3 regions of the Novosphingobium sp. NFX11 genome follow, and region 3 is predicted to be linked to each of the others. Evidence: predicted binding sites of a transcription regulator. Region 3 holds the regulator's gene; each other region holds the start of a gene.
What was found. Region 3 encodes LexA, which represses DNA repair genes until DNA is damaged. Its sites were predicted from a motif close to GTTCCNCNCTTGTTCT; they were not measured.

Region 1 (7,704 bases), 350 kb from region 3:
CGCCGATAATGGACACCGCGCGCGGCGGCAAGCGGGAGTCTGCGGTCAGACTGGTCGGGAATTGCGATGATACGCCGGTTTTTGCACCATAGTGGCGGGCGGGTTACGGAAGAAGGGAAGAAGACGCAGGGGAGCATAGCCCCCTGCACCCCCATTACCTGTCGTCGCCGCGCGTGCAGCAGTCTTGGGTACGCATTGCCTTCGTGGATCACGGTGCCGCGGGCTATTTCGACATGGAAGACGGCTTCGCCGCGGAAAGCGCATGACTGTGAACGATTCTCTGCGTGAGCACTGCAAGCGCTTCAGTCGTATATTCAGAGGATGTCCAAGATCGAACAATCCCTCGCCCTGCCCTTGCGGCGCCTGACCAATCCCATCCAACTGAGCATCGGCGCCGCCGTGACAGTAGCCGGTACCATCCTGGCCCTGTCCCACCTCTGATTTCTTCCATCGCTCGTCATTGCGAGCGCAGCGAAGCAATCCAGGGCAGCGTAAACCGCCATGGATTGCTTCGCTGCGCTCGCAATGACGAGGACTTTGCCCGACAGCCCAACGCCGCTGCAAGACGCGAGGCCGACAGTCCCGGGAGCGCGAGGGTGTTAACCCTCGCATTCATACTTCAATCTCTTCCCGAAACAAAAAACCCCGACATTCCTGCCGGGGTTCCTTGTCGGATCAGGCGTCGTCCTCGGAAGGTCCGACCATCATTTCCTCCGCCAGACCGTCGGTCTTGGTGCGGATCGCCTTCTCGAGACGATCGCAGACTTCGGGGTTGGTCTTGAGGTAGGTCTTGGCGTTCTCACGCCCCTGCCCGATGCGGATCGAATCGTAGCTGAACCATGCGCCCGACTTCTCGACGAGGCCGGCCTTGACGCCGAGGTCGAGGATTTCGCCGATCTTGGAGACGCCTTCGCCGTACATGATGTCGAATTCGACCTGCTTGAACGGCGGGGCGACCTTGTTCTTGACGATCTTGACGCGGGTGGCGTTGCCGACGACTTCATCGCGGTCCTTGATCGCGCCCGTGCGGCGGATGTCGAGGCGGACCGAGGCATAGAACTTGAGCGCGTTGCCGCCCGTGGTCGTCTCCGGGTTGCCGTACATGACGCCGATCTTCATGCGCAGCTGGTTGATGAAGATCACCATGCAGCGCGAGCGGCTGATCGAACCGGTCAGCTTGCGCAGCGACTGGCTCATCAGGCGGGCCTGCAGACCGACGTGGCTGTCGCCCATCTCGCCTTCGATTTCGGCGCGGGGGACGAGGGCGGCGACCGAGTCGACCACCAGCACGTCGATCGCGTTCGAGCGCACCAGCGTGTCGACGATTTCCAGCGCCTGCTCACCGGTGTCGGGCTGCGAGACGATCAGTTCGTCGATGTTGACGCCCAGCTTCTTGGCATAGACCGGGTCGAGCGCGTGTTCGGCGTCGATGAAGGCGGCGGTGCCGCCGGTCTTCTGCGCTTCGGCGATGCAGTGCAGCGCGAGCGTGGTCTTGCCCGAGCTTTCCGGACCGTAGATCTCGATCACGCGGCCGCGCGGCAGGCCGCCGACGCCGAGTGCGATATCCAGACCGAGCGAACCGGTGGAGATCGCTTCGACTTGCATGGTCTCCTTCGAGCCCAGCTTCATCGCGGAGCCCTTGCCGAACGCCTTGTCGATCTGTGCGAGCGCGGCTTCGAGCGCCTTCTGACGGTCCATGGAGTCCTTTTCCTTGCCTTCCTGGATCAGCTTGAGCTGAGCGGCCATATTACTTACCTCCTGCTACCTAGCTGACCGGAAAGGTCAACGTCACGAAGCGACCTGTACTCGCTTCGTTCCACCAGAACAAGACAGGAACTTCGGCAGATTTCCGTTTTTTAACGCGGGAATCAGCCCTTGACGGTCTGCGCCAGAACTTCCCCGACTTTTTCGGAGAGCTGCTGGACCGAGAACGGCTTGGGCATGAACCAGGCGTTGGGGATGCCGATCTGCTTGCGCAGCTGCTCCTCCGCATAGCCCGACATGAACAGCACCGGCAGGTCGGGCGCGAAGCGGCGAATCTCGCGCGCCATGGCCGGACCGTCGAGCGTGGGCATGACGACGTCGGAGACGACGAGGTCGAACTGGCCGCCCTCCTCCACCAGTTCGAGGCCCTCTTCACCGTCGCGCGCGCAGGTGACCTGGTAGCCCTGCCGGGTGAGCGCGCGTTCGGCGACGATGCGCACCGGGTCTTCGTCCTCGACCAGCAGGATCGAACCGCCGCCCGCCCACTGCGTCGGCGGCGGGGTGGGGGCGACGATCGCCTTTTCAGGGAGGCTGCCGGGGGTCGCGTGGTGGACGGGAAGATAGACGGTGAAGCGCGTGCCGCCGCCTTTGCCGTTTTGGCCCACGTCGGTCTCGGCGAAGATGAAGCCGCCCGACTGCTTGACGATGCCGTAGACCGTCGAGAGGCCGAGGCCGGTGCCCTTGCCCTGCTCCTTGGTGGTGAAGAACGGCTCGAAGATCTTGCCGAGGATTTCGGGCGGGATGCCACCGCCGGTGTCCTCAACGATGAGGGCGGTGTACTCGCCCGCCGGGATGATTTCCGAGCGCATCGCGCGCACATCGGTGGTGGTGATGCGGCGAGTGGCGAGGGTCAGCTTGCCCGCGCCGTCGCCGCGCGATTGCATGGCGTCGCGGGCGTTGACGCACAAGTTGACGATGACCTGCTCAAGCTGCGTCGGGTCGGCACGGACGGGGCCGAGATCGCGGTCGTGGGTGACGGCAAGCTGGATTTTCTCGCCGATCAGGCGGCGCAGCATCTGCGAGACGTCGGCGACGACGTCGGGCACCTGGATCACCTCGGGCCGCAGGGTCTGCTGGCGCGAGAAGGCGAGCAACTGGCGGGTCAGCGAGGCGGCGCGGTTGGAGTTGGCGCGGATCTGCTGGATGTCGTCATAGTCCGAATCGCCCGGCGTATGGCGCATCAGCATGAGGTCGCAGGTGCCGAGAATGGCGGTGAGCACATTGTTGAAATCGTGCGCGACGCCGCCCGCAAGCTGGCCCACCGCCTGCATCTTGGTGGCCTGTGCGACCTGACGCTTGAGGCGCATTTCCTCAGAGGTATCGGTAAGCCCGAGCAACACAGCGGCATCGCCAAGGCCGCGCACGCCCGCGAGGCTGAGCGAGACGGGATCATCCGGCTGACTGGTCAGGCGGATCGCGAGGTCTCCCGCCGCAGCCGGGCCTTGCGCGAAGCGACGGATCGCTTCGGACAGCGCGCGCTTGTCATCCTTGACGACGAGGTCGGTCGGGTAGGTCGGCGGCTCCTGCCCTTCGTGGCCGGCCGCGCGCATGAAGGCCGGGTTGGCGAAGAGGAGGCGTCCGTCGCGGTCGGCCATGGCGAGGCCAAGCGGGAGCTGGCTGAGAAGTGCCTCCAGATGCGGCGCGGAGCCGGTGCCGCCGCCTCCGGTGCCGATGCCCTGCGAGGCCTCGACCACGAGCATCAGCGACGGGGTCGTGTTGGGGTCGGCCTCGTCGGTACGGTCAGGGTCGGTGACGGGGACGTGATAGAGTACCAGCGCGCCGCCGCGCCCGCCATCGCGCGCCCAGCCGATCCGCTCGCCCTCCTCCTGCCCGAGCAGCGCGACGAAGTCGGCGCCGGTCATGTCGGCATGGGCATCACCGGTGGCGCGCAGGGCGAAACCGGCGCTCGCGGCGCGGATGGTGCCGTCGGGATCGACCAGCGCGGCGGCGATGCCCGCCTTGGAAAGGCCGCGTCCCAGCTTGCCATCAAGCTGCGCGACGAGTTCGCCGACCGGGTCGCTGGAGCCGATGGCGCCGATGCGCCAGACGAGGAAATCGTCGCCCCTGCCGGTGCGGCGCACGTCTGCGCGCCAGTGGACGCCGTCCTCGTTGGCAATCTCGGCCGTGCCGTGACCGTCGCGCCAGGCGCGACGAGTGGCTTCGGCGAGGCGTTCGAGCGAGATCGGCAGAACCGGCAGGCTGGGCGGCGCGGCAGCGGGGCCGAACCAGTTTTCGAAACAGGAATTGGCGCAAGTCAGGCGCCCGGCACGGTCGGTGACGGCAATCGCCATGTCGGCGCGCTCGATCCCGGCGACGGTGACCGACCAGTCGGGCTGGGCGAACTCGACCTCGGCGGCGGGCGCGCGGCGACGGGCAAGCGCCCATGCGCCTGCACCGAACACGAGGATCGCGGCGAGGAACGTCGCCATCAGCAGCACGTCGCCCGAGACGATCCAGATCAGCACGGCGCTCAGAAGCAGGGCTCCGACGACGACGAGGACGTCAGTGCGCAGTCCGGGGCGCTGTATGCCAGAGTTCATGCAGAGACTTCATTCATGCGGGGGTTTCCGTGGGGGCTTCAATGCGATCCCGTTTCGGCCGCAGGCGGCGGGCGCGGTGCTTGTGGCCGATCCACCAGCGCCAGAACCACAAGGTCAGGAAATAGCTGACGAAAGCGGCGATGACCGACTGGATGAACAGTCCGATCACCACGGCGGGCGCGGTATCGGAAAGCAGCCAGTGCCACCACTGCTGGAAACCCGCGCCTTCACGCACCATCGCGTTCACCGTGGCGATGTCGGCATGGTAACCGAAGCTATTGCCGATCGAAACCGCGAGCGGGAGGATGATCAGCAGCGTCGTGAACGGATTGGAGATGAAGGTCACCGCCGCCGCGAGCGGGATGTTGCCGCGAAACGGCACGCACATCAGCGCCGCGCCGACGATCTGTACGCCCGGAATCAGCGCGAAGATGCCGATGAACATGCCCACCGCCATGCCGCGCGGGACCGAGCGGCGGGTGAAGCGGAACAGTTCCTGCCGCCTTGCGAAAGGCGCGGTGAAGCGATTCCCCTCAAGCTGGGCGTGAGTGGGCATCTGCCGGTGCAGCCACACGGACATGCGGTGGAGGATTGCGCTCATCCCGGCTCAGCCGTGGTCGCGCATGATGCGGGCCTGGTCGCGCTTCCAGTCGCGGTCCTTGATCGTCTGGCGCTTGTCGGCGGCGTTCTTGCCCTTGGCGAGCGCCAGTTCGACTTTCGCGCGGCCCCGGCTGTTGAAGTAGATCGACAGCGGCACGAGCGTCATGCCCTTGCGCTCCACAGCGCCCTGCAGACGGGAGATTTCCCGTTCATGCAGCAGCAGCTTGCGGGGGCGCTTGGGCGTGTGGTTGAAGCGGTTGCCGTGGCTGAATTCAGGCACGTTGGCGTTGACCAGCCAGCATTCGCCGCCGCGAATCTCGGCGAAGGATTCGGCGATCGAACCCTCGCCGAAACGGAGCGACTTCACTTCGGTGCCGGTGAGCGCGATGCCGGCCTCGAACTTGTCCTCGATATAATAGTCGAACCGTGCCTTGCGGTTTTCCGCAACGGTCTTGAACTTGTCGAATACGGAGTTTTGAGGGCGTGCCATGATCAGCCGCATGTAGGGACAAGACGGCGAAAAGAAAACGCCCCTTTGATCCGGTTCAGCGCGAGAAATCCTCCACGCGCCACGAAGCGGCCGAACCGGATGGACAGCCGCGCCCGCGAATGAACGGCGGTGTTAACGGATTGTCATCGCCTTCCGGATCAACCTTGCGTTGCAAACGCCCGGAATTGCGGGAATATCGCGTACAAATTCGGGGAATTTCTCATATGCGCACAGTCCTGCGGGCGGCCGTTCCGACCGCCCTTCTCTTCCTGCAAGTGCTGCCGGCAGCTTCGGCGGCGACGGTCGAACCGCCACCGCTCGATGCCTATGGAGAACTGCCGCGCGTGGAGGATGCCGCCCTCTCGCCTGACGGCGGTTCCATCGCCAGCGTCGCCCAGTCCCAGGGCGAGCGCCGGATCCTGGTGGTCACCCGGGACGGCAAGGTTCGCTTCAACGCCGCCAGCGGCACCAACAAGATACGACGGATCGACTGGGCCGATGCCGACACCGTGCTCCTCACCAACAGCGCCACCGTGCCGCTGTTCGGCTTCACCGCCGACAAGGTGGAGATGAACGGCACCGTGCTGATCCCGCTCAAGGCGGGGAACGAGACCGGGCTGGTCTTCGGCAAGAACCGCGCGATCGTGAATGCCACGCGCGGCCGCTATGGCCTGCGCACCATCGGCGGGCGCACGGTAGGTTTCTTCGGCGGCATCGCACTCGACACCACCACCCGTGGCGAGCCGAGTTGGAAGCACGGGCGCACGACGCTCTACGCCGTCGACATCGCCACCAACAAACCGCGCGTGGTCGCTCCTCCAGCCTCGGAAAACCATTATCGCGACTGGCTCGTCGATGCCTCGGGCACGGTCTCGGTCACGCTCGACATCGCGGAGGAAAGCGGCCTGTGGACGATCGACACGCTGCGCGGAAAGGAACTGGTGCGCGGCGTCGACCCGACCGGCGACGTCAGCCTTGTCGCCTTCGGGCGCGGCGGGGCGAGCGTGATCTACCAGATCGAGGACAAGGACGGCGTCCAGCGCTGGTTCGAAGTGCCGCTCGCCGGGGAACACCTCAGGAGTATCTGCCCGGCATCGCCATCGATCGCCTTTTCGTGGACCGCACCACCGGCATCCTCATCGGCTACCGCACGATGGAGGAAGTGCCGCGCACGGTCATGGACGATCCTGTGCAGCAGCACGCCATCACCCGCATCTTCAAAGCCTTCGCGGGCAGGCAGGTTGACCTGATCGACTGGACGCCGGGCTTCTCCAAGGTCCTGCTGCGCACCAGCGGCAACCAGGACAGCGGCACCTGGTATCTCGTCGACGTCGCGCAGCGCCGGGCCGATCCGGTCGGCGACGAAAGGCCAAGCATCGCTCCCGAGCAGGTCGGACCGATCTCGGCCATCGACTACAAGGCGCAGGACGGGCTGGAGATGGACGGCATCCTCACGCTGCCACCGGGACGCGAGGCCAAGGGACTGCCGCTCGTCGTGCTGCCCCACGGCGGCCCGGCCGCCTACGACAAGCCTGCGTTCGACTGGTGGGCGCAGGCTTTCGCCTCGCGCGGGTATGCCGTGTTCCAGCCCAACTTCCGGGGCTCGACCGGACGCGGAGACGCCTTTCGCCATGCCGGTGACGGCGAGTGGGGTCGCAAGATGCAGACCGACATTTCCGATGGCGTTGCAGAACTCACCAGCCGCGGCATCGTCGATCCGAAGCGGGCCTGCATCGTCGGCGCCAGCTACGGCGGCTATGCCGCACTGGCCGGGGTGACGATCCAGCAGGGGCTCTACAAGTGCGCGGTCTCGGTGGCGGGCGTCGCCGACATCAAGCTGATGTACGACACCGATCTTCGCGAAAGCGGGGATCCAAGATGCTGGGCCGTTCACTGGTCGAGCAACTCGGCGACCGCAAGGGTTTCGAAGCCGCATCGCCGCGCCGCTTCGCCGCACGGGCCGATGCGCCTGTGCTGCTGATCCACGGCAAGGACGATACGGTCGTCCCCTATCGCCAGAGCCTGGTCATGGCCGATGCGCTGAAGGATGCCGGTAAGCCCTACGAACTGGTCACGCTGGCGGGCGAGGACCACTGGCTCTCGCGCGAGGAGACCCGCAAGCAGATGCTGGCAGCGGCGATGCGCTTCGTTCAGCAGCATAATCCCGCGGAGTAAGGCGGAAAGGCGCGGCGCCCCGGACTTGTGCCGGGGCGCCGCGGAAGCCTTACACCAGGCCGGCGTGGACCAGCGCCTCGTCCACCGACTTCATCGCCGCTTCGCCGCAGGTGACGAGCGGCAGGCGCAGTTCGT
Region 2 (7,704 bases), 270 kb from region 3:
CAGCGTGAAGGCGGTGACGGTCTTCTTGTCGATCCCGTCCTGCGCCAGACGCGTGGTCAGCGTCGCGCCGATCATCGCATAAGGAAAGCCCGAGGACAGGCCGAGCATGAACGAGGCGAGCGACTCCCGCTCGAAATAGGGCTTGATCAGATCCCCGACGCTGCGACGCTCTGCGATGGTATCGGCGTCCACGCCGGTCTCCTCATTTGCGGTTGCCGCCAACTTAGCGGCGGCGATCCGTAAGGGAAGGCTGGATGAAGCGGCGATCAACAGGTATGGGCCACGAATGTCCAAACCTCCCAGCAAGTCTTCAGGCGGCAGATCAGGCGGCTCCGGCCGTGGTCGCGATTCCGGTTCCTCGTTCGGTGGAGCTCCGCGTGGCGGCTCTTCGCGGGGCGGTGCATCGCGTGATGGCGGCCCCCGCTACAACGCCGGAAGTGGCAGTGCACGTGGCCGCACCGGCCGCGATGACGGTCCTGACGCGCCCCGTGGCGATGCTCCGCGCGGCGGACGCGGACGCCGCGAAGCCCCCGTATCGGCAGCCGCGAGGACTTCCGCAATGAATTCCCGCGCCGTGGCTCCAGAGACGGTGGGCGTGACGGCGCCTCCCGCGATGCTGGTCCGCGCGATGCCGCTGCCCGCGATGGCGCCCGTACCGGCGCCCCGCGTAGCGATCGTCCGCGTGAGGATACCCCGCGTGGCGGTTCCTACCGCAGTGGTCCGGGGCGCGACGGCGCGCCGCGTTCAGAGCGTGCGCAAGGCGGCGGATCGCGCGATGCGACCTATCGCAGCGGACCTGCACGTGATGGCGCCCGCTCCGATTCCCGCGACGGCGAACGCGGCTATCGTCCGCGCCGCGACGATCGCGCATTCGGCTCGGATCGCGGCCCACGCCCTGCCCGCCCGACCGGCCCCCGCCCCAACCTCAAGCCCGGCGCCGCCCGCGCGCTGCCGCGCCGACGCCCAAGGACCCCTCGCTGCCCGCCCGCGAAGGCGAGCGCGTGGCCAAACTGCTCGCCCGCGCCGGCGTCGCCAGCCGCCGCGAGGTCGAGCGCCTGATCATCGAAGGCCGCGTCACGCTGGACGACGTAGTGATCGAGACGCCCTCTACGGTGCTCACCTCCCTGCGCGGCGTCGCGGTGGACGGCAATCCGATCGCGGAAGCCGAAGGCACCCGCCTGTTCCTGTTCCACAAGCCCTCGGGCCTCATCACCGCCGAGCGCGATCCGGCGGGCCGCCCGACGATCTACACCGCGCTGCGCAACGCCCTGCCCGAAGGCACCGGCCGCGTGATGCCGATCGGCCGCCTCGATCTCAACACCGAGGGCCTGCTGCTGCTGACCAACGACGGCGAGTTCAAGCGCCAGCTCGAACTGCCCGCCACCGGCGTGCCGCGCACCTACCGCGCGCGTACTTTTGGTGACATCACGCAGGAACAGCTCGAACAGCTGATGGAAGGCATCGAGGTCGATGGCGTGATCTACGGCAAGATCGACGCCAACATGGAGCGCCGCACCGGGCGCAACCAGTGGATCGAGATGACCCTGACCGAAGGCAAGAACCGCGAAGTGCGCCGCGTGCTCGAAGCGCTCGGCCTGCAGGTCAGCCGCCTGCTGCGCACCGCCTACGGCCCGTTCCGCCTCGGCGACATGCCCAAGGGCATGGCCGGTGAAGTCTCGCAGCGCGACCTCGAGAACTTCCGCAAGAGCCTGCCGAGCCAGAATCCCACGAGAACGCAGGCATGAGCGGAAACCTGCGGATTATCGCGGGCGAATGGCGCGGCCGCAAGCTGGCTGCGCCCGAGGGTGACACTACCCGCCCCACCGCCGACCGCACGCGCGAGACGCTGTTCTCGATGCTGGTCAGCCGCCTCGGCGATTTCGAGGGGCTGAAGGTGGCGGACCTGTTCGCGGGCTCGGGCGCGCTGGGGCTGGAAGCCCTGTCGCGCGGGGCGGCGCACTGCCTGTTCGTCGATCAGGATGCAGGCGCGATCCGGGCGATTCGCAAGAACATCGCCAACCTGCAGGCGCAGCCGCGCAGCGACGTGCGCGCCTCCTCGGTGATGTCGCTGGGGACCGCAAAGGAGCCGCTCGACCTCGTGCTGCTCGACCCGCCTTACGATACCGGCGCGGGTCAGGTGGCGGTGGACAAGCTGGCTCGCCTCGGCTGGATCGGCGAAGGCACCTGGGTGAGCCTCGAAACCGGCAAGGGTGAAAGCGTGGCCATCAAGGGCTTCGAAGCCGACGTCACGCGTGATGTCGGCAAGGCCAGGCTGCACCTCCTGCGCCGTACATCTTGACATTTATAACCAAATAGGCTATATGTCCCAGCATCCGCAGCGGTGATGTACAAGCCACTTTCGGTGTATCGGGTCGGCGTCGTGGGCCGGGATGCGGTTTCAGCCGTAGCTACGCAAACCACGAGTCCGTTCGAAGACCCGGACTGTCTCTGCGCTACCGGAAACGCCGTCCATACGTTCCTGCGACACACGGCAGGACATGGGACGGCCATCCCGGATAGCCTTCGGCCGATAACGATGCGAACCCTAACGACGGCCACATGGGACTTTCCGATGGAATACAGGTCGAGCCGGGCTGCACCGTGAGTTACCCGGCCGCTCGCCAGAGCTTCACGGAAAACAAAACCCCGCGTCCCGGTGAGGACGCTCCCGACGCCGACCCGATGTTACCGGTCTTCGCGTTGATTTCCCCGGCGTAATGGCCTGCACTCGCCAGCGGGCGTTTCCGCGTGTCCGCAGCATACTCCGTTAGATCAAAGCACAACCCTGGTATGTGCATGCAAAACCCGTCATTCCCGCGAAGGCGGGAACCCATCTCCTAACGGCTCGTGTTGCACCGGCATCAGCTGGGTCCCCGCCTTCGCGGGGATGACGACATGAGGGATGGCAAAGCAAAGGTAGTGGTAAAGATACTATCCTCACATCTCGTCATTGCGAGCGCAGCGAAGCAATGACGAGATGTGAGTGTGTCCCTCCCCGAGCTTGTCCCAGGAAGGAATTTACACGTCCTACTTCCCGCCGCGATTGCGGCAGGCATCGGTCACCGTCTTGCTGCAGACCGGATAGTCCTTGTCCATCGCGGTCGCAGGCGGCGGGGTCAGTGCGCCCTTGTACGGGCCGCCCTGATAGGTCTCATCCGCAGGCATCGCCGGGCGCGCGGCCTGGTTCGCGGCTTGAGGATCGGGGACGCCTTCGGTCGGCACGCCCGGTCCCGGAGGGTTGGCCTGCCCCGGAGGCGTCGCAGGCGTCTCGCCCTTGAGCTGCTGCAGCACCGAATTCCAGGCCATCTGCCGCTGTTCGGGTGTCATCTTGTAGATCTGGCCGCGCTGGTCGGCCGTCAGCGCCCAATAGCCCTTCTGCTGATCCATGCTCAGCGTCCAGTAATAGACCTTGTAGTCGTTCGGCCAGCTTTCGTAGTCGGACTTCTGCGCCGGGTTCCAGCTGTCGTACGTGGCCTGCTGCTCGGGCGTGAGCGTCGGCGCGGCGCTGGAGGCGGCCGGAGGCTGCATGGCCGGAGCCGGAGCAGATGGCGGCGCGGCGGGCATTTCGGAAGTGGCGGGGGCGGCAGGGTCGCTCTGGGCATGGATGGCGGCGGGGACCACCAACAGGCTGAGGGCAGCAGAGCCGGCGAGCAGAACTTTACGCATTTCTCACTCTCCGTTTATGTCTTCGTTGTGATCGAACGACGAAGCGCACCGGCAATTGTTCCTCCGCTGCGACGAACCGGGCTTGCACCGGGCCATGCCGTTCCCTAGTTGTTCACGGTGAACAACCTGCAAGCTCCCTCCTCTGATCCGCTGATCGACGGCCTCAACGATCCCCAGCGCGAGGCCGTGCTGACCACCGAAGGCCCCGTGCTGATGCTCGCGGGCGCGGGCACCGGCAAGACGGCGGCGCTCACCCGCCGCCTCGCCCATCTCGTACACAGCCGCCTTGCATGGCCGAGCGAGATCCTGTGCGTCACCTTCACCAATAAGGCGGCGCGGGAGATGCGCGAGCGGGTCGGCCACCTGATCGGCCCGGCGGTGGAGGGCATGCCCTGGCTCGGCACCTTCCACGCCGTCGCCGCCAAGATGCTGCGCCGCCACGCCGAGCTGGTGGGCCTGCAGAGCAACTTCACGATCATCGACACCGACGACCAGCTGCGCCTGCTCAAGCAGCTGATCCAAGCCGAAGGGCTGGACGAAAAGCGCTGGCCCGCGCGCCAGCTGGCGGGCTGCATCGATCGCTGGAAGAACCGCGGCCTGAACCCGCAGGACCTCGACGCCGGAGAGAACGAAAGCTACGCCAACGGCAAGGGCCAGAAGTTCTACAAGCTCTATCAGGATCGGCTGAAGGCAGTGAACGCCTGCGATTTCGGCGACCTGCTTCTGCACATGCTCAACATCCTGCGCACCCACCGCGACGTGCTGGAGCAGTACCAGAACCGCTTCAAGTACGTCATGGTGGACGAATATCAGGACACCAACCAGGTCCAGTACTTGTGGCTGCGCCTGATCGCGCAGGGCCGCCAGAACATCTGCGTGGTGGGCGACGACGACCAGTCGATCTACTCCTGGCGCGGCGCCGAAGTGGCCAACATCCTGCGCTTCGAGAAGGACTTCCCCGGCGCCAAGGTCATCAAGCTGGAGCAGAACTACCGCTCCACGCCGCAGATCCTTGCCGCCGCCTCCGGCCTGATCGACGAGAACACCCAGCGCCTCGGCAAGACCCTGTGGACCGAGCGCCACGCGGGCGACAAGGTGCAGGTCGTCGGCGTCTGGGACGGGCCGGAGGAAGCCCGCCGCGTCGGTGACGAGATCGAGCGGCTGGAGCGTCAGGGCGCCCCGCTCGACCAGATCGCCATCCTCGTGCGCGCGCAGTACCAGACGCGCGAATTCGAGGACCGCTTCATCTCCATCGGCATGAAGTATCGCATCGTCGGCGGCTTCCGCTTCTACGAACGCGCCGAGATCCGCGATGCGCTGGCATACTTGCGCGTCATCGCGCAGCCCGCCGACGACCTCGCGTTCGAGCGCATCTACAACGCCCCCAAGCGCGGCCTCGGCGCCAAGGCGCTGGAGGCGCTGCACCGGCTGGCACGAAATCGCGGCATTCCGCTGTCGAACGCCGCGATCGAGATCGCCGACACCGACGAGCTGCCCGCGCGCGCGCGCAACACCTTCCTCGCGCTGATGCGCGACTTCGCGCGCTGGCGCGATCTCTCAGCCACCGAAGGCCCCGCCGACCTGCTGCGCACCGTGCTCGACGAATGCGGCTACACCGATGCGCTGCAGGCGGAGAAGACCGCCGAGGCCAACGGGCGGCTGGAAAACCTCGTCGAACTCGCGCGCGCCATGGAGGAATACGACAGCCTCGGCGACTTCCTCGAACACGTCAGCCTCGTCATGGACAACGAGAACGCGGCCGAGGAAGAGAAGGTCACGATCATGACCATGCACGGCGCCAAGGGGCTGGAATTCGACAACGTGTTCCTGCCCGGCTGGGAGGAAGGCGTGTTCCCCTCGCAGCGCTCGCTCGACGAAGGCGGCCTCGCCAGTCTGGAGGAGGAGCGCCGCCTCGCCTACGTCGCGATCACGCGGGCGAAGAAGAAGTGCACGATCCTGCATGCGGCCAACCGGCGCATCTATGGCCAGTGGACCAGCTCGATCCCCTCGCGCTTCATCGCCGAACTGCCCGAGGAGCATGTCGACTCCGAAACGACGCTTTCGGGCGGTGCCTCGCTGTGGCGGGCGCAGTGGTCGGAGCACGCCGATCCCTTCGCCGACGTGGCGCGGATGCAACCCTCGCGGATCGTCACGCGCGGCCCCGGCTGGCAGCGGGCAGCGGCGAAGGAGTACGACGCCAGCCCCAAGCGCGTGGTCGAAAGCACCCGCTCCGCCGCCAGCTTCGCCGCCAAGCCGCGCTCCGACATCGCCGTGGGCGCGCGCGTCTTCCACGAGAAGTTCGGCTATGGCGCAGTGGTTGCGCAGGAAGGCAACAAGCTGGAGATCGAGTTCGAGCAGGCGGGCAACAAGCGCGTGCTCGACAGCTTCGTGAAGCCGGCGTGACGGATCTGTCGTCCCGGACTTGATCCGGGACCGCTGGCTGTCTTTAGGTGCGAGCTATCGGAGGGGGCTTCGACAAGCTCAGCCTGAGCGGAATTTAAAGACCTGATCTCGATACCGCTCAGGCTGGGCTTGTCGAAGCCCCCTCGCCCTCTCGATCGCCTCCAATTACCGCGCCCGCGATTACCGTCGCGCGGGTGGTGATTGCCTCCCGCTCCTCACGCTATACACTGGTTCAATACGAACGAGAGTAACAGCGAGAGGTATTGGGAAGTGCTCAAATCAGCAGACGGCGGCCTGCGGCCGGTGCCGTTCCCGATCGACGATCCCGAACGCATCCCGGTCAAGCGCTACTACGACCCCGAATTCTACCAGGCCGAGCTGGACCATCTGTGGCCCAACGTCTGGCAGATGGCCTGCCGCGAGGAGCAGATCCCCGAGGTCGGCGACTGGATCGAGTACGAGAACGTCGGCAGATCGGTCATCGTCGTGCGTACGGCCGGCGGCGTGAAGGCCTTCAACAACGCCTGCCGCCACCGCGGCGTACCCTTCGCGGGCGGATCACCACTGGGCTCCTCGCACGCGACGGCGCATGGCAACTGCGCGAAATCGGGCTTCGTCTGTCCCTTCCACGGCTGGCGCTGGAACATGGATGGCGAGAACACCATGGTCTACGGCAAGCACCTGTTCTCCGAGCGCCAGCTGAACGAGGACGACATCAACCTCATCCCCTGCCGCGCCGAAGTCTTCGGCGGCTGCGTATGGATCAACCACGATGACGACGCGCCCTCCGTGCGCGAGAGCCTCGGCCCGGTGGCGGAGCGGCTGGAGGCGCACAACCTCCACAAGCTGCGCGCGGAGTGGTGCTACGGCACCGTGCTCCCGGCGAACTGGAAGATCGCGATGGAGGCCTTCATGGAAGGCTACCACGTCATGCAGACGCACCCGCAGTTGCAACACGCGGTGCCGACCATGTACGATCTCGATGTACGCGATGGCCGACAATCCCAGCCGCGCGCCGATGCTGGCCGACCCCGCGCTGACCATCGAAGAGAACATCGCCGCGCAGATCAAGAACATGGAACTGCTCAGCGAAGGGATGGCCGGCATGCTCCACGAGAAGGAAGTGGAGATCGCCAGATCGCTCCAGCACGCGACGCAGGGGCTGCCCGAGGACAAGAGCCAGGCCATGATGATGTGGCTGGGCATGGTCATGCACCAGGTCTCGGCCCAGTTGAAGGAACGCGGCGAACCGATTCCCGACCTCATCGCGGTGTCGCAGTCGGACCCGATCAACGCCGTCGAGTTCCTGTTCCCGAACTATTTCCTGCTGCCTTACTTCAGTTCGATGTCGGCCTACCGCATTCGTCCGCTGGGGCCGGAAAGCTGTTTCTTCGAACTGTGGTCGCTGACCTTCTTCCCCGAAGGACAGGAGCCCGAGCCGGTCATGGAACCCATCGTGCTTCCATTCGACAGCCAGGACTTCCCGCCGATCCCCCGGCAGGACTACTCCAACATCCCGCTCCAGCAGAAGGGCCTGCACGCTTCCGGCTTCGAGTTCATGCGCCTTTCCAGCAAAGTCGAGGGGCTGATCAGCAACTACCAGCGCATCATCGACGGCTACCTCGCGGGCGTGCC
Region 3 (7,704 bases):
GCGCGGACCAGCAGGTCGGCAGGGCCATCGCCGTCGACGCCTTCAAGGCGCGCTTCGACGAGGCCCGCAAGCCGCACATCGTCGGCCTCGCGCAGATAATGCCCGTTGAGATTCTGGAGCTTGGCAAGGTCGAAGCGCGAGGGGCTCTTGCCCACATCGACCATGTCGAACCATTCGATCGCCTGCTCGCGGCTGATGATCTCCTCATCGCCGTGGCCCCAGCCGAGGCGCAGCAGGTAGTTGAACACGGCCTCGGGCAGCAGGCCCATCTCGTCGCGATAGGCATCGACGCCCAGCGCGCCGTGGCGCTTGGACAGCTTGGCGCCGTCCGAGCCGTGGATCAGCGGCACGTGGCCGTAGACCGGCACGTCCCAGCCCATGCCGTTGATGACGACGAGCTGGCGGAAGGCGTTGTTCAGGTGATCGTCGCCGCGCAGGACGTGGGTGACGCCCATGTCGTTGTCGTCCACCACCACGGCCAGCATGTAAGTCGGGGTGCCGTCGCCGCGCAGGATGACGAAGTCGTCGATTTCCTCGTTCTGCACGGTGACCGTGCCCTGCACGAGATCCTCGATCGTCGTCGAACCCTCACGCGGGGCCTTGACGCGCACCACCCAGGAACGGTCGGCCGGCCAGGTCGCGGGATCGGCATCGCGCCATTCGCTGTCGATGCGGAACGGGCGGCGTTCTTCCTGCGCCTTCTGGCGGCGCTCGGCGAGTTCTTCCTGTGTCAGGTAGCAGCGATAGGCGTGGCCGTTTTCCATCAGCTGCGCGGCGACTTCGGCATGACGGTCCGAGCGGGCGAACTGGAACACCGGCGCCTCGTCACCGTCGAGGCCCAGCCAGGACAAGCCGTCGAAGATCGCGTCGATCGCGGGTTCGGTCGAACGGGCGCGATCGGTATCCTCGATACGCAGCAGATACTTGCCGCCATGACGGCGCGCGAACAGCCAGTTGAACAGTGCCGTACGAGCGCCACCGATATGAAGGTAACCGGTCGGCGAAGGAGCAAAGCGCGTTACGACGGCCTTTTTGCCAGTCGCTTCGCCCGATGCACTGCCGCTTGCCATCTACCCGACCTTCCTGTCCTATTGGCGACCATGGGAACCCCGGTCGCAATCTGTGAAATTCCGTCTCCGGGAGGCCCCGGGACCGCTGCATTGCAGCATGGGCCATGGACCGCCGAGGGCCTCTTGTCGAGGGTTTTGGCAGTCGTCGAGCGATTTCTTTCCAATGCCGGATTCGAACGGACTCCATGGCTCACCGTAGCCTTTGCAAGCGGCATAATTGCGTGGTTTTGGCTATCTTCCGTGCTGTCGTGGATCGGCTTCTGCTGCGGCTTGATTGCAGTTTCTGCAACTTGTTATGCGTCCTTTCCTTTGCGGAGCAGTTATCCGCATTTCAGCCGGGCAATCATGGTATTGCCCTTGCTGGCGGTCGCGGGCTGCCTTGCGGTTTGGGTGCGGTCGGAAATCGTCGGCCAGCCGGCAATCGAAAGGCCTGTAGCGGGCAGTTTCATCGCGCGGGTCCTTGCTATCGAGATCGCAGCCTGCGCTTGATCGCGATCGCCTGCTGCTGGCCATGCGCGATCCGATAAGAGGTGTGCCCATTAAGGTCAGGCTCAACGTTCCCGGCAAGCGTTCCGCGGCGGGGATCGGTAGGGGGATCTCGTAGCATTCAGGGCGCGGCTGATGCCGCCGGCGCCGCCCATGCTTCCGGGCGCATACAACTTTGCGCGAACAGCCTGGTTTGCCGGCATTGCCGCTACCGGATCGGTCGTGGGAGACGTGAAGGTCGTCCGGGAATTCAGCGCAGGCGCATGGGCACTATCGGATATACGTCAGACGCTAACGGATCATATTCGCGTTCGCATCGGGGAAGAGCGCGCAGGTATTGCCGCGGCATTCGTCACCGGTGATCGCGGAAATATTTCGGAGGCCGATGATCAGGCCATGCGCGATTCGGGGCTGGCGCATCTGTTGTCGATAAGTGGGCTTCATGTCAGCGCGATGGTGGGGGCAGTGTACCTCGTGGCCATCCGATTACTGGCGCTTTCCTCATGGATGGCGCTCCGGGTGAGGTTGCCGGTAATCGCGGCCGGCGCAGGAGCCCTCGCCGGTGTAGCTTACACCCTTTTGTCCGGTTCTGAAGTCCCTACAGTCAGATCATGCATCGGGGCATTGCTGGTGCTGTTCGCGCTCGCCCTTGGGCGTGAGCCCTTGTCCTTGCGCATGCTGGCGGTTGCAGCGTTCTGCGTTCTTCTGCTGTGGCCCGAGGCAGTAATGGGGCCCAGTTTTCAGTTGAGCTTCGGAGCGGTTCTGGCGCTTATCGCAGTCAGCACATCGGAACCGGTGCGCCATTTCCTTGGGCCGCGTGACGAAGGGATGATCGCAAGAGCAATGCGCCATATCGCTCTATTGCTTTTGACCGGCGCGGTAATCGATCTGGCACTCATGCCTATCGGCCTGTACCATTTCCACCGCGCCGGCGTATATGGAGCGCTGGCCAATGTGGTCGCGATCCCGTGGTCGACCTTCATCGTCATGCCGTTGCTGGCTAGCGCATTGATCCTCGACATCGCCGGGCTGGGAGGGCCTTTCTGGTGGCTGGCGGGCGTTTCGGTGGATGTGCTTGTCGGACTGGCACATTGGTTCGCTTCAAGACCGGGGGCGGTCAACCTGCTGCCGGGTACCGACGCCTGGGCATTCATGCTTTTTGTGTCGGGCGGGCTTTGGCTCGGTCTATGGACCGGCCGCATCCGCTGGGCGGGGTTTCCCATTGCCGCGATCGGTGTGCTTTTGCTCGCGATGGCCCCGCCTGCAGATATATTGGTATCGGGCGACGGTCGCCATGTCGGCCTTGTCGAAAACGGCGGAAATCAGTTGTTCTTACTCAGGGACAGCAAAGGAGGCTATGCCCGGGACAATCTGATGGAGTTCGCGGGGATAGAAGCGGAACCCGCCACGCTTGATAAGTGGCCAGGCGCAAGGTGCAACCCGGACTTCTGTAAGGTGCCGATTGAGCGATCGGGGAAAGTCTGGCACCTGCTGATGTCGCGTGGACGCGATTCCGTCGCGGAACGTTCGCTTGTTGCAGCATGTGAGCACAGCGACATTGTCATCTCAGATCGCTGGTTACCACGTAGCTGCCGCCCGCGCTGGTACAAGGCCGATCGTGGATCTTTGGCTAATACGGGAGGATTGGCCGTTTATCTGGGCAAGGGGCGCATCGATACTGTGGCTCAGACGCAGGGCGCACACGGCTGGTGGCATTCCTCACCATTTCATGTCCGTGAGAATGGACCTTCAACCACCAACTAGCGAACTAAGCGTGGTTCTTCCGGCGCGTGAGGACTTTCATAGTCCAATCCGAAGCCGGATTTTGCCTAATATACCGGATTTGACCTAATATGATTGCCGCAATGCGTATCGCAAGAAACTCCGGCACGGATCAAAACCGTCCGGAGTAAGTCGCGCTACTTGCCACAACGATGGTGAATCGGACTGGAAAAGTTTTAATTATACCGACGAAGCAGGCCAGCGAGCTTGCCCTGGACTTCCACTTCATCCGGGCCATATATCTGCGGTTCGTAAGCGGCGTTTGCAGGATCTAGGCGAACCATTCCAGCTTCACGTCGCAGGTATTTCAACGTGGCTTCTTCGCCACGGATGAGAGCCACCACGATCTCGCCATCCCGGGCAGCATTCGTGCGCTTAACTAGCGCGAAATCGCCATCCAGAATGCCGGCTTCGATCATGGAATCACCGGAGACCTCCAGCGCATAGTGTTCGCCCGAACCGAGCAGCGCAGCCGGGACAGGCAGGGTCGATTGCCCTTCCAGTGCCTCGATCGGAACGCCTGCCGCGATACGACCGTGCAGTGGAATCTCGATCACGTCATTCGCCGCTTCTACGGCGGGACGAGGTGCCTGAAGAGGGGGCACCCCATGATTGCTATTGGCAGCGGATGGACGTGGCGCCTTGCTGCCCGTATCATCCGGTTGACGCAAGACTTCCAAAGCGCGCGCACGGTTGGGAAGGCGGCGAATGAAGCCTCGCTCCTCCAGCGCCGAAATCAGTCGGTGAACACCGGACTTCGACTTGAGATCAAGGGCTTCCTTCATCTCCTCAAAGCTGGGAGAGATGCCGCTTTCTTCAAGCCGTGCCTGGATGAACCGGAGCAATTCGTGCTGCTTGCGAGTCAACATGGTCGCTGCCTTTTCGTGACCTTCGAACCAGGCAAGTCCTGATCCCGCTTGTTCTCGTAGTGAACAATGGGGGAACAATCAAGCAACCAATTGAACTCAATTCAAGCAATGCCGTCATTCTAGAGCAGGAAAATCCGAACTTCGTCTCCTGCAGCCGCCGGCGCGGCCATTGCCGCGCGATCTACCAGCACATTGCTTGCGGCCAGAGAGGACAGGGCGCCGCTGTCCTGCAGTGCATTGACGGTCACGCTTTCGCCATCCCACCAACCGCGAAGAAACTCACGGCGGCGACCGTTGGCGCGCAGCGGCATACTTAGCCTAGCGGCCAGCCGCATTGGCAATGGCCTCGCGGCACCCTGCATCGCTCGCAGGAGAGGAAGCAGAAAATGGTAGGCCGTAACGTAGCTGGAGACCGGATTTCCGGGTAGTCCCAGTATGATCTGTCGCCGTCCCGTCAGTTCGCGCGTGGCGACGAGGATGGGTTTGCCGGGCTTGATCGCCACGCGCCAGAAATCGATGCTCGCGCCCCAGCGTTCGAGTGCCGGGCGGATGAGGTCGTGATCGCCGACAGAAGCGCCGCCGCTTGTCACGATGAGATCGACGTCGTCGGATGCCTCGAAAGCGCGCGTGATCGTGTCGATATCATCCGGTACAGGTCCGACCCGCTTCGCATCGACACCCAGCGCTGAAGCCATAGCCGCCAGCATGACGCCGTTGCTTGCGGGAATCTGATGGGTTGCGCAGCATTCCGGGTTTTCAGCGAGTTCATCGCCGCTGTCGATCACGGCCAGCCGCGGTGTGCGATGGACAGGCAGGTGCGTATGGCCCGAAGCGATTGCCAACGCCATTTGCGCCGGAGTGATGCGCGCGCCCGGCAGCATGATTTCCGTCCCCGTGACGAAATCCATTCCGCGATGTCTGATATGCTTGTGCGCGGGATCGGGTGCTTCACCCGACAACGTCAGGATTTCGGCATCTCTAGCAAGGTCTTCCTGGAGAATGACTGCCGCCGCATCGACCGGCAATATTGCGCCCGTTGAAATGCGTACGGCTTCGCCGGTGGAGAGGGCGCCGACATGGGGATGTCCGGCGGCGCTCTCTCCGATCACTCGCCAGGGGCCCTGCAAGTCTCCGGCCGTCACTGCATAGCCATCCATCGCAGACAGGTTGGCCGGTGGCTGCGTGCGTCGGGCATATAGCGGTTCTGCGAGATACCGGTTGTATGCGCCCTCGATATCGACTCGCTCTATCGGAAGGGGTGTGGCCAACGCCAGCAATCGAGCCTGTGCGTCCTCGAGCGAGAGCGGCGCCGATTTGTTCATTCGGCCCACCCGTCCAGTTTCCAGTGGCCCGACTTGCCGCCGATCTTTTCTACAAGGCGGATGTCACTGATGACCATGCTCTTGTCGAGCGCCTTGGCCATGTCGTAAATTGTCACAAGTGCGATGGAAGTCGCTGTTATTGCTTCGATTTCAACGCCGGTTTTTCCCGTCAAGGATGCTCGGGCAATTACCTTTATCGCGTTGTCTTCGAACGAGAACTCCAGATTTACGGCATCCAGCGCGAGAGGGTGACACATCGGAATGAGTTCTGCCGTGCGCTTCGCCGCCATTATGCCAGCGATCCGCGCAGTACCTAGAACGTCACCCTTGGGCGCATTTCCAGCGCGAACGGCGGCGAGGGCGTCCTCGCTCATCGAAATCCGACCGGAAGCTATGGCAGTGCGCTGTGTTTCGGCCTTGGCACCAACGTCGACCATGCGGGCGTTGCCGTTGGCGTCGATATGCGTGAGGGACTTGTTCATCGCAACCCCATGGGCATTACGTTCCGGTGAGAAGGGCGCGCGTCGCCGCTTCTATATCATTTTTGCGCATCAGGCTTTCGCCCACCAGGAAGGTGCGGGCACCGCAAGATGACAGGCGCTCCAGGTCGGCGTGGACGTTTATCCCGCTTTCGCTGACCAGCAAGGTGCCTTCGGGCGCCTGCGGGGCCAGTCGCTCAGTGGTCGCGATGTCGGTAGCGAAGCGCCGCAGATCACGATTGTTCACACCGATAAGACGTGATTTCAAAAGGCTTGCACGTTCCATCTCATGTTCATTGTGAACTTCGACCAGGCAGTCGAGACCGCGCTCGATAGCCGCGGATCTGATTTCCGCCATCAACACGTCGTCCAGCGCAGCGACGATGATGAGGATGGCATCCGCACCGATCGCGCGCGCTTCCGCCACCTGCCATGGATCGACCATGAAGTCCTTGCGGATGATCGGAAGGTTACAGGCGGCACGGGCCTCGACGAGGAAATCCTCATGTCCCTGAAAATAGGGAGCGTCGGTCAGCACGGACAAGCATGCGGCACCGCCTCTCTCGTAGGCGACAGCATGTTCTGCGGGGCGAAAATCGCTTCTGATCAGTCCCTTGGAGGGTGAAGCTTTTTTGATTTCCGCGATGAGCGCATAGCCCGTTTCCGCCTTGGCGCGTAACGCAGCTTCAAAACCGCGAGGATGCGTCTGCGCGGCGGCGCGCGCATCGAGGTCCGCTATGGTAGCGAGAGCCTTGCGGGCGGCGACTTCCTTGCGCTTGGTGTCGCAGATTTCAATGAGCTTGTCGGACATCAGTTCCTCGTCACGCGCGGGTTGCCGCGATCCAGCAGTCGAGCAGAGCCTTGGCCAAGCCCTTGTCGATCGTTTCTGCCGCTTCTTCGACGCCCTCGGTCCAGCTATCGACTTCGCCTGCCACGAGAAGGGCACCTGCGGCGTTGAGTAGAACGGCGTCGCGGTAGGCGCCGGGCGCGCCCATCAGCAGATCGTTGAGCGCGCGGGCATTGTAGGCTGGGTCACCGCCGCGAATGGCGTCGACCGAAGCCAGCGGGAGGCCGGCATCCTGGGGGCGACGCGCCGCATGGACAGTTCATGGCCGCAGATCTCGGCGACTTCGTTGCCGCCTGCGAGGCTCAACTCGTCGAGGCCCTCGTCGCCGGAAATGACCATCGAGTGCTCGGTGCCAAGCCGCAGCAGGGCATCGGCGTAGATCGGCACGTAGGCCGGGCGTGCGATGCCGACTAGCTGGCGCGAGACTTGCGCCGGGTTCGCCAGCGGCCCCATCAGGTTGAAGATCGTGCGGCGGCCTAGCGACTTGCGCAGCGGCATCAGCCGACCCATCGTCGGGTGGTGGCGCGCGGCGAACAGGAAGCCGATGCCGATTTCGGCGAGCGTGGATTCTGCAGTCTCGACGGCGCGGTCGAGGTTCAGCCCCATCGCTTCGAGGGTATCGGCGGCGCCCGCTTTGGAACTGGCAGCGCGGTTACCATGCTTGGCGACGGGGACGCCCGCAGCCGCGACCACCAGAGAAACGGCGGTCGAGACGTTGAGGGTGTGGAAGCCGTCGCCGCCGGTGCCGCAGACGTCGATGGCGCCTGCGGGCGCCTTCACCGGGATCATCCGCTCACGCATGGCGCGAGCCGCGCCCGCGATTTCGCTGGCGGTCTCGCCGCGATCCGA

Region 1: recA (recombinase RecA) is a predicted target of LexA. The motif match lies at 1,822-1,837, and genes of this name have one in related genera.
Region 2: KZO24_RS04480 (ATP-dependent helicase) is a predicted target of LexA. The motif match lies at 3,766-3,781, and genes of this name have one in related genera.

What each region holds. Positions count from the first base shown of each region.
Region 1 covers NZ_CP080384.1:782,139-789,842, reverse strand. Annotated here, with positions in the region: gene recA (recombinase RecA) at 676-1,746, opposite strand; gene KZO24_RS04095 (hybrid sensor histidine kinase/response regulator) at 1,869-4,304, opposite strand; gene KZO24_RS04090 (DUF2062 domain-containing protein) at 4,318-4,905, opposite strand; gene smpB (SsrA-binding protein SmpB) at 4,912-5,394, opposite strand; gene KZO24_RS04080 (hypothetical protein) at 5,619-6,644, shown strand; gene KZO24_RS04075 (alpha/beta hydrolase family protein) at 6,548-7,375, shown strand; gene KZO24_RS04070 (alpha/beta hydrolase family protein) at 7,273-7,569, shown strand; gene dapA (4-hydroxy-tetrahydrodipicolinate synthase) at 7,619-7,704, opposite strand, start outside.
Region 2 covers NZ_CP080384.1:866,396-874,099, reverse strand. Annotated here, with positions in the region: gene KZO24_RS04500 (AmpG family muropeptide MFS transporter) at 1-192, opposite strand, end outside; gene KZO24_RS04495 (pseudouridine synthase) at 1,002-1,745, shown strand; gene rsmD (16S rRNA (guanine(966)-N(2))-methyltransferase RsmD) at 1,742-2,299, shown strand; gene KZO24_RS04485 (hypothetical protein) at 3,028-3,666, opposite strand; gene KZO24_RS04480 (ATP-dependent helicase) at 3,784-6,069, shown strand; partial or broken gene KZO24_RS04475 (aromatic ring-hydroxylating oxygenase subunit alpha) at 6,478-7,149, shown strand; gene KZO24_RS04470 (SRPBCC family protein) at 7,052-7,704, shown strand, end outside.
Region 3 covers NZ_CP080384.1:1,132,269-1,139,972, forward strand. Annotated here, with positions in the region: partial or broken gene gltX (glutamate--tRNA ligase) at 1-1,070, opposite strand, end outside; gene KZO24_RS05750 (hypothetical protein) at 1,206-1,559, shown strand; gene KZO24_RS05755 (ComEC/Rec2 family competence protein) at 1,692-3,320, shown strand; gene lexA (transcriptional repressor LexA) at 3,515-4,207, opposite strand; gene KZO24_RS05765 (molybdopterin molybdotransferase MoeA) at 4,327-5,529, opposite strand; gene moaC (cyclic pyranopterin monophosphate synthase MoaC) at 5,526-6,011, opposite strand; gene trpC (indole-3-glycerol phosphate synthase TrpC) at 6,028-6,819, opposite strand; partial or broken gene trpD (anthranilate phosphoribosyltransferase) at 6,830-7,704, opposite strand, start outside.